DNA from 3 places in the Lactococcus sp. FSL K6-0773 genome. Region 2 is predicted to be linked to each of the others. Evidence: predicted binding sites of a transcription regulator. Region 2 holds the regulator's gene; each other region holds the start of a gene.

Region 1 (3,277 bases), 170 kb from region 2:
AGATTTTATTTGAAATCTTGCGGGCTTTAGCTTCAAAAGAAAAAGCATTAGAAATAAATACTAGATTGTTTGATGATCCGAAAACTGAACAATTTTATAGTGATTTATTGATTAATTTTAAAAAATTAGGTGGAAAATTTATAACTTTAGGAACGGACAGTCATATAGCAAAGCGTGATTGGCTTTCAATTCATAAAGCAAGAACTTTAATTAAAAAAGCTGGTTTTCACGAACTAGCAACTTTTAGTGGGATGAAAATTGATAAAAATAAAAAGTCTATTAAAGAATAATAGACTTTTTATATTATGATGCTAAATCTTTCTCAAGTAGCGCAAGACGTTCTTGAACTTCTTGATTTGATAGTTGGTGGGCTTTGATGTAACGGTTATTGGGATGAACTCGACATTCATGTGAACAAGCACCAAGATATTTTGCTTCGTTTTCCTCTGAAGCTAACATTTGTCTGTTACATTCTGGATTTCCGCAATTGATGTAACGTTCACATGGGCTTCCATCAAACCAATCACGTCCGACAATGACATGTTCTTTTTGGTTGATTGGAACTGCGATTCGGCTATCAAAAACATACATTTGTCCATCCCAGAGATCTCCTTGAACTTCTGGGTCTTTTCCGTATGTGGCAATTCCTCCGTGAAGTTGACCAACGTCTTTGAAGCCTTCCCGAACGAGCCATCCTGAAAATTTTTCACAACGTATTCCACCGGTACAGTAGGTTAAAACACGTTTTTCCATGAATTGTTCTTTGTTATCTCGAATCCACTGTGGAAGTTCTCTAAAACTTCTTATTTCTGGACGAATGGCGCCACGAAAATGCCCTAAGTCAAATTCATAATCATTTCGTGCATCAATCACTACTGTATTTTCATCAAGCATGGCCTCACGAAACTCTTTTGGATCAAGATAAGCCCCAGTAAGTTCCAAGGGATTGACGTCATCTTCTAAACTTAAATTGACTAATTCAGGGCGATAACGAACATGCATTTTCTTAAAAGCATTTTGCTCGGCTTCATCAATTTTGAAAATTGTTGAGCTAAAGCGAGGGTCATTTTTCATCAATTCCATGTAGGCATTTGTTTGCTCGATAGTACCAGAAACAGTTCCATTAATTCCTTCGTCAGCAACTAAAATGCGTCCTTTTAAACCTAATTCTTTACAGTCTGCGAGGTGTTTTTGGGCAAAAGTTTCTCCATCTTCAATTGGGACATATTGGTAATATAATAAAACTCGATAATCTTGAGTCATAATTTCTCCTTAATCTTATTAGTACATTAGAATCCATTATAATTTAATCATTTTATGTCTACCTAAAGCAACAAAATTGCTTGTATATTTTCTAACAAGCTTAATTATTGTGGATTTAATTGAATATTAAAGGGAGAAGTTGTAATCTATTTGTTGTTAAATTCTTGTTAATGCAAATAAATTTATTAAATATTATTATTTTATTGACAATTTAAAATATTAAGAGTATTATAATGTAAATTAACAAAAAAGAGGAACTTGAAATGACATACACACAATTTTCATTGTTGTTGATCAAGGTGGACCTACATTAGCTTTTGTGGCTAAAATATGTGGGTCCTGTTTGGCGATAGTCATTTCGAGGACCGAGAGACGTCCTCACGGGCGTCTTTTTTGTTTCTTAATAAAAAATAGAGGTAATATTATGCGAAAAATTGAATTCTTTGACACAAGTTTGAGAGATGGCGAACAGACGCCGGGCGTTAGTTTCTGCATTTCAGAAAAAGTAACGATTGCTAAACAACTGGAAAAATGGGGGATTTCTGTCATAGAGGCTGGTTTTCCTGCGGCAAGTCCAGATAGTTTTGAAGCAGTAAAGCAAATTGCTGATTCTTTGAATGATACGGCTGTCACTGCATTAGCTCGTTGTGTTATCTCAGATATCGATAAAGCGGTTGAAGCGGTAAAGGGGGCTAAATATCCGCAAATTCATGTTTTCATTGCCACTTCACCTATTCACATGAAATATAAACTTAAAATCAGTACCGAAGAAGTTTTGAAAAATATTGATAAATGTGTGAAATACGCACGTGAACGGGTTGAGGTTGTTGAGTTTTCTCCAGAGGATGCAACAAGGACAGAGTTGAATTTTCTTTTAGAGGCTGTTCAAACGGCTGTCGATGCTGGAGCAACTTATATTAATATTCCTGACACTGTCGGTTATACGACACCAGAAGAATATGGAAAAATTTTTAAATTTTTGATTGATAATACTAAGTCTGAGAGAGAAATTATTTTTAGTCCACATTGTCATGATGATTTAGGAATGGCTGTAGCTAATTCATTAGCCGCAATTAAAGCTGGGGCTGGGAGAGTTGAAGGAACTGTCAATGGTATTGGAGAGCGAGCTGGGAATGCTGCTCTTGAAGAAATTGCTGTGGCACTACATATTCGTAAAGATTTTTATCAGGCACAAAGTCCTTTAAAACTTTCAGAAACGGCTGCAACGGCAGAACTAATTTCACAATTTTCAGGAATTGCTATTCCAAAAAATAAAGCAATTGTTGGTGCTAATGCTTTTGCACACGAATCAGTAATTCATCAAGATGGTGTCCTTAAAAATGCTGAAACTTATGAAATTATTACACCAGAACTTGTCGGAATAAAGCATAATTCGTTGCCTTTAGGTAAACTTTCTGGTCGTCATGCTTTTAGTGAAAAATTGACGGAACTTAATATTGCTTATGACGATGAAAGTCTTGCAATTTTATTTGAAAAATTTAAAAAATTAGCTGACAAGAAAAAAGAAATTACTGACGCAGATATTCACGCCTTGTTTACAGGAGAAACGGTAAAAAATCTAGCTGGATTTATACTTGATAATGTTCAAATTGATGGCCACAAAGCACTGGTGCAACTAAAAAATCAAGAAGAGGAAATTTATGTTAGTCAAGGAGAGGGGGCAGGTTCAGTGGATGCAATTTTTAAAGCTATTGATAAAGTCTTTAATCATCAACTAAAATTAATTTCCTATTCAGTTGATGCTGTAACTGATGGAATTGATGCACAAGCAACGACTTTGGTTTCTGTTGAAAATCTATCTACAGGCACTATATTTAATGCTAAAGATGTTGATTATGATGTATTGAAAGGAAGCGCCATTGCTTACATGAACGCTAATGTTTTAGTTCAAAAAGAAAATTTACAAGGAAAGGTTGAACAAATTTCAGCTCATGATGGAATTTAAGGTGAAAAATATTGTCTAAAAAAATTGTGACACTTGCGGGAGATGGAA
Region 2 (3,277 bases):
TTCAAAATTTTTGAGTTCTAACAAGAGTTTTTGCTCTCTTTGTTCAACATAGCGAGAATAATTTCCAGAAAAACGAGTCAATTCTCCTCTAGATAATTCTAAGACTTCATTAACCACTTTATCCAAAAAGTAGCGGTCATGACTGACAATTAATAAACTACCTTCGTAATTTTTAAGGTAATTTTCAAGCCAAGCTAAAGTTTCAATATCCAAGTGGTTAGTTGGTTCATCCAAAATCAAAAGTTGTGGTCTTTCAAGCAACATCTTAGCAAGAGCCAAACGTGTTTTTTGTCCCCCTGATAAACTTGAAATTTCTCTTTCCCACATTGCATCATCAAAACGAAAACCATTTAAGACAGACTTAATTTCAGATTCATAAGTAAATCCATTTTTCATCCGAAATTCTTCTGATAAAGCATCGTAACGTTTCATCAAAGCTGTCAATTCATCCCCAGCAAGTTCTCCCATTTGCAATTCCATCTGGCGCAATTGTTTTTCCATTTGGCGAAGCGAATCAAAAACAGAGAGCATTTCGGCAAATATTGTCCTTGAGGAATTCAGCCCAGTATCTTGCGCTAAATAATTCATTGTCAAATCTTTGGTCTTGGATACAGTTCCGCGACTCGCTTCTTCAACTCCAGCAATAATTTTAAGCAAGGTTGACTTACCAGCTCCATTTCGGCCAACTAGGGCAATTCTTGAATGGTCTTGTAAACTAAAATTGATATTTTCAAATAAAACATCGCCACCAAAAGTGCGTGCAATTCCATTCCCTTGCAGTAAAATCATGATATTTATCCTCTTCGTTAAATCTCAAAGCATATTTTTAATACTTCGTTTTTCCTTTTCATATGATAGAAAAGCAGTCCTTCTATTATAGCATTTAAGGCAAGCTTTTTGTAGTTCTTCCAAATTCTTAAAATTAAAAAGCTTACCAGATCTGATAAGCTAAAAATAAAATTAATATTAGACTAAAATTAATCTTTCACGCAATTCAATTCTCCTAACTTCTGGTGGAATAAACGCTCTGATTCCATCCTCGTTAAAACCAATCAATAGACAGTCCTCGTCAAAAATTAATGGTCGTTTTAGAAGACGTGGATTTTCCTGAATTAATCCAAAAGCTTTTTCTAGTCCTAATTCATCGAAATTATAATTTAAAGATGCGTATGTTTTCCCTCGGGTCGCAATTATATCCTCAAATCCGTTTTCAGTCAAGGATAAAATTTTGATTAAATCATCTTTTTCCATAAAATCTTTTGATAAATTAATTTCTTCAAATTCAATGTGATGTTTACGTAACCATTTTTTAGCTTTTCTACAAGATGAACATGAACCACTAAGATAAATTTTAATCATATTTTCTCCCTATCTATTTTTTCATATTTCTATTCTAACATGAAAGCGCCTTAATTAAAAGGGGAAAATAAATATTTTTTTAGAATTGTAATCAATTTCTCATTTTTTACGAATGTTCCATTCCTTTTGTTTGATAATTTCACAAATTTTTGATAAAATTATCACAAAGAAACTAAATATTAATTAGTTTTAATAAAATCGAATTAAATTTTTGAGGTATAACAATGACTGATCATAAACCAAGCAAAAGCTTGCCTAAAGCAACTGCTAAACGACTGCCACAGTACTATCGACTGTTCAAAAGTCTTGTCGAAGAAAATGTGACACGCACAAACTCACAACTTATTTCAGAAAAAATTGGAGTAGATGCTGCCACAATTCGCCGAGATTTCTCTTTATTTGGCGAATTAGGCCGACGTGGATACGGCTATGAAACGAAAGTGCTCCGTGATTTCTTTGGAGAACTTCTTGGCCAAGACCAAGAAACGCATATCGCTCTGATTGGTGTCGGAAATCTCGGTCGTGCATTACTTCATTATCAATTCCAAGATAGAAACAAAATGAGAATCACGCAAGCCTATGATATTTCTGGCAATCCCTTAGTTGGAACACAAACAGATGATGGAATTCCAATTTATAATATTTCTGATTTAGAAAAAAATGTTAAAAAATCGGATATCAAAACAGCAATTCTCTCTGTTCGCAAAGAAAATGCCCAAGAAGTTGTTGACACTCTAGTCAAAGCTGGTATCAAAGGTTTCCTAAACTTTGCCCCAATTCGTTTGAAAGTCCCTTCAGATGTGGTTGTTCAATCAATTGACTTAACTAAGGAGCTGCAAACACTACTATTTTTCATGGGAGCTCAAGAAAACTAAATTAGTACAAAATAAAAGAACAGTTTTTATTGACTGTTCTTTTTCTTTGCTTTATAGTTGAGAAGTGATTGTTTGTTATATAATCCTTCATTTTCTGATCTCTTCTTCCCGAAAGCTAAAATAATTACCAGCCCCTACAATAATATGATCAATAAAATTGATCCCCACATCCTCGCAAGATTTTTTTATTTTGGTAGTAAATATTTTATCAGCTTGACTTGGTTTTAAATTTCCTGAGGGATGATTATGTGCAACTAACAGTCCTACTGAGAGATTTTTTATTGCATGATAAAGAATCTCTCTAGGGCTTGCAGTTGCCTGATTAACCGCCCCTATAAAAATTGTCTTTTTTTCAATAATTCGATTTTGACCATCTAAATAAGTCGCCACAAGATGCTCTTGCTCAAAATTTTGCATTTCAAAAGCAAGACTCAAGCCATATTCTCTGGAACTCAAAACTTGACCGTAACGTTTTCTATTAGTGGTTTGTATCCTTTTTCCAAATTCAATCATTGCTCGAATTTCAATGGATTTTGCCAGTCCAATGCCTGAAATTTCTCTGAGTTCATTAATCGAAGCTTTGCGCAAATTATCCAAAGTTTCAAAATGTTGAAGAATTTCCAAGGCCAAATTTAATGATGAGTATTTTTTTGTCCCTGTTCGCAATAATATCGCTAACAGCTCAACATCAGACAAGCACTCTTCTCCTAAAAATTCTAAGCGTTCCCTAGGTTGCATCGGATACGGATTTTCTTTTAGTTCATACATACTATTATATACGGAAAAATCTGGCCTTTGTCACTGACAAAAGATTAATTAACCAAAAAAGTTCTGATGAATCTCAGAACTTTTTATTTTTAGTTATCATTTTACTGACAGAGATTTCTGTCAGTAACTTTTATTCAACTGTTACTGCTTTAGCTAAGTTACGTGGTTTATCAACATCAAGTCCACGCTGCATTGACGCATAATAAGCAATTAATTGTGTTGGAATAACCATTGAAATTGCTGACAAATAAGGATGAACTTGGTTGACAACAATT
Region 3 (3,277 bases), 1.5 Mb from region 2:
AATGATAGATTTCCAACAACCAGATAAAGTTTTTTACTAGCACATAATGGATAAAATCGAAAATACTTGTTGAACATATATACTAAGATAGAACCTTATGCTATATCAAAGCAAATTGAAAAATAAAAAAACGTCCATCATAAATGACAAACGTTTATTTAATCATGTTTTAAAAGTTGATTAAGCTTTGTTAGCTGAACCGAATACATCGATACGTTCTTCAACAGACGCAGTAATTGCATCGAAACCAGGTTTCAAGAATTTACGTGGGTCGAAAAGTTTTTTCTTCATGTATTCTGCTTCATTAGCATCAAATTCATTAACGAATTTACGAGTAGCAGCTGCGAAAGCAAGTTGGCATTCAGTATTAACGTTAACTTTAGCTACACCATTAGCGATAGCTTCTCTGATTTGATCATCAGGGATACCAGAACCACCGTGAAGTACGATTGGCACATTGTGTCCCATAGCTTCAACAAGTGCTTTGTTCAATTTTTCAAGGTGATCGATGTGAAGACCTTTCCAGTTTTCTGGGTAAGGACCGTGAATGTTACCGATACCTGCTGCAAGGAAGTCAACACCAAGTTTAGCCATTGCAACTGCATCATCGATAGGAGCAAGTTCACCTTCACCAACGATACCGTCTTCTTCACCACCAATTGAACCAACTTCACATTCAACTGAGATGCCTTTAGCATGAGCTTTAGCGATTACTTCTTCAGCAAGTTTAAGGTTTTCTTCGATTGGAAGATGTGAACCATCAAACATCAATGATGAGTAACCAACTTCGATACATTCCAAAGCATCATCAAAATGACCGTGGTCAAGGTGAATAGCAACTGGAACTGTGATTCCCATTGATTCTACAAGAGTTTCAATGAGGAGTTTACACATTTTGTAACCACCCATGTATTTAGCCGCACCCATAGAAGTTTGGATCAATACTGGAGTCTTTTTAGCTTCTGCTGCACGCAAGATAGCTTGAGTCCATTCAAGGTTGTTTGTGTTGAAACCACCGATAGCGTATCCGTTATCACGAGCGGCTTGTACGAATTTTTCTGCTGAAACGATTGCCATTTCAAAATTCCTCCGAATATTTTATTACTTACCTAGTATAGCATTTTGTGAAGTATTTTTCTAGTCCAAGCTCGCAAAAATACAAAGTAACCGCTTTATTAAGCCATTCTTAAAGAAAGATAAAGAAAGATAAAGAAAGATAAAAAAAGATTAATAGTTTAATAACTATTAATCTTAGCATATCCCGAGGACCGGTTTCGAACCGGTACGAAGGTTACCCCTCGCAGGATTTTAAGTCCTGTGCGTCTGCCAGTTCCGCCACCCCGGGTATTATACAAAAACTCCCACTTGGGAGAATTATCAAGCGAACGACGAGATTCGAACTCGCGACCCCAACCATGGCAAGGTTGTGTTCTACCCCTGAACTACGTTCGCACTTAAACTTTGTGTCTTACGACAATGCCGACTACATGATTCGAACACGCGACCCTCTGATTACAAATCAGATGCTCTACCAACTGAGCTAAGTCGGCTAATACCTAGTATGCGGATGAAGGGACTTGAACCCCCACGCCGTTAAGCGCTAGATCCTAAATCTAGTGCGTCTGCCAATTCCGCCACATCCGCTAGGATTATGACCCGTGCTGGGCTCGAACCAGCGACCCTTTGATTAAAAGTCAAATGCTCTACCAACTGAGCTAACGAGTCATTAGTATTTCTACTAACGGTTCTGACGGGAATCGAACCCGCGATCTTCGCCGTGACAGGGCGACGTGATAACCGCTACACTACAGAACCTTTATTCACTTAATGGCTGAAACAACCAATGGGAGTTAACGGGATCGAACCGCTGACCCTCTGCTTGTAAGGCAGATGCTCTCCCAGCTGAGCTAAACTCCCAAAACTTGGCCACTCGCCTATCTCCCAGGGGGCAACCCCCAAGTACTTCCGCCGTAGATGGACTTAACTTCTGTGTTCGACATGGGAACAGGTGTATCTCCATCGCAATGATGACCAAATCATTAAATGTTACCTTGAACATTCAAAACTAAATAACAATTCTTCTAACTTTTAAACCATAAGCATATTATATTTGACTCTTTTGGTAAAGTCCTCGAGCGATTAGTACTGGTCCGCTCCAAGTCTCGCAACTCTTCCACTTCCAGCCTATCTACCAGATCATCTCTCTGGGCTCTTAATTCTTACGAATGGGTAATCTCATCTTGAGGTGGGCTTCGCACTTAGATGCTTTCAGCGCTTATCCCTTCCCTACATAGCTATCCAGCCGTGCTCCTGGCGGAACAACTGGTACACCAGCGGTAAGTCCATCCCGGTCCTCTCGTACTAAGGACAGATCCTCTCAAATTACCTACGCCCGCGACGGATAGGGACCGAACTGTCTCACGACGTTCTGAACCCAGCTCGCGTGCCGCTTTAATGGGCGAACAGCCCAACCCTTGGGACCGACTACAGCCCCAGGATGCGACGAGCCGACATCGAGGTGCCAAACCTCCCCGTCGATGTGAACTCTTGGGGGAGATAAGCCTGTTATCCCCAGGGTAGCTTTTATCCGTTGAGCGATGGCCCTTCCATGCGGTACCACCGGATCACTAAGTCCTAGTTTCCTACCTGCTCGAGTTGTAGCTCTCGCAGTCAAGCTGGCTTTTACCTTTACACTCTACGATTGATTTCCAACCAATCTGAGCCAACCTTTGAGCGCCTCCGTTACTCTTTAGGAGGCGACCGCCCCAGTCAAACTGTCCGTCAGACACTGTCTCCCTGGCCGATTATGCCAGCGGGTTAGAGTAACCATAAGTCAAGGGTAGTATCCCAACAACGCCTCAATAGAAACTAGCGTCCCTATTTCAATGGCTCCTACCTATCCTGTACATGACTTACAGGTACTCAATATCAAACTACAGTAAAGCTCCATGGGGTCTTTCCGTCCTGTCGCGGGTAACCTGCATCTTCACAGGTACTAAAATTTCACCGAGTCTCTCGTTGAGACAGTGCCCAAATCATTACGCCTTTCGTGCGGGTCGGAACTTACCCGACAAGGAATTTCGCTACCTTAGGACCGTTATAGTTACGGCCGCCGTTTACTGGGGCTTCAATTCATACCTTCGACTTACGTCTAAGCACTCCTCTTAACCTTCCAGCACCGGGCAGGCGTCACCCCCTATACATCACCTTGCGGTTTAGCAGAGAGCTGTGTTTTTGATAAACAGTTGCTTGGGCCTATTCACTGCGGCTGGCTTTT

Evidence for each region. Region 2 encodes Rex, which represses fermentation and respiration genes when NADH is low (regulators of the CRP and FNR family bind a similar motif). Its sites were predicted from a motif close to TTGTGAANTANTTCACAA; they were not measured.
Region 1: trhO (oxygen-dependent tRNA uridine(34) hydroxylase TrhO) is a predicted target of Rex. The motif match lies at 1,344-1,361, and genes of this name have one in related genera.
Region 3: MHB61_RS11445 (class II fructose-bisphosphate aldolase) is a predicted target of Rex. The motif match lies at 1,123-1,140, and genes of this name have one in related genera.

What each region holds. Positions count from the first base shown of each region.
Region 1 covers NZ_JBBOVF010000001.1:588,430-591,706, reverse strand. Annotated here, with positions in the region: gene MHB61_RS02885 (histidinol-phosphatase) at 1-290, shown strand, start outside; gene trhO (oxygen-dependent tRNA uridine(34) hydroxylase TrhO) at 304-1,263, opposite strand; gene MHB61_RS02875 (2-isopropylmalate synthase) at 1,688-3,229, shown strand; partial or broken gene leuB (3-isopropylmalate dehydrogenase) at 3,241-3,277, shown strand, end outside.
Region 2 covers NZ_JBBOVF010000001.1:755,452-758,728, forward strand. Annotated here, with positions in the region: gene MHB61_RS03635 (ABC-F family ATP-binding cassette domain-containing protein) at 1-789, opposite strand, end outside; gene MHB61_RS03640 (Spx/MgsR family RNA polymerase-binding regulatory protein) at 967-1,359, opposite strand; gene MHB61_RS03645 (redox-sensing transcriptional repressor Rex) at 1,584-2,234, shown strand; gene radC (RadC family protein) at 2,322-3,002, opposite strand; gene glmS (glutamine--fructose-6-phosphate transaminase (isomerizing)) at 3,133-3,277, opposite strand, start outside.
Region 3 covers NZ_JBBOVF010000001.1:2,270,031-2,273,307, reverse strand. Annotated here, with positions in the region: gene MHB61_RS11445 (class II fructose-bisphosphate aldolase) at 181-1,077, opposite strand; tRNA gene MHB61_RS11440 (tRNA-Leu) at 1,260-1,345, opposite strand; tRNA gene MHB61_RS11435 (tRNA-Gly) at 1,381-1,452, opposite strand; tRNA gene MHB61_RS11430 (tRNA-Thr) at 1,478-1,550, opposite strand; tRNA gene MHB61_RS11425 (tRNA-Leu) at 1,563-1,644, opposite strand; tRNA gene MHB61_RS11420 (tRNA-Lys) at 1,653-1,725, opposite strand; tRNA gene MHB61_RS11415 (tRNA-Asp) at 1,743-1,815, opposite strand; tRNA gene MHB61_RS11410 (tRNA-Val) at 1,845-1,917, opposite strand; rRNA gene rrf (5S ribosomal RNA) at 1,921-2,036, opposite strand; rRNA gene MHB61_RS11400 (23S ribosomal RNA) at 2,120-3,277, opposite strand, start outside.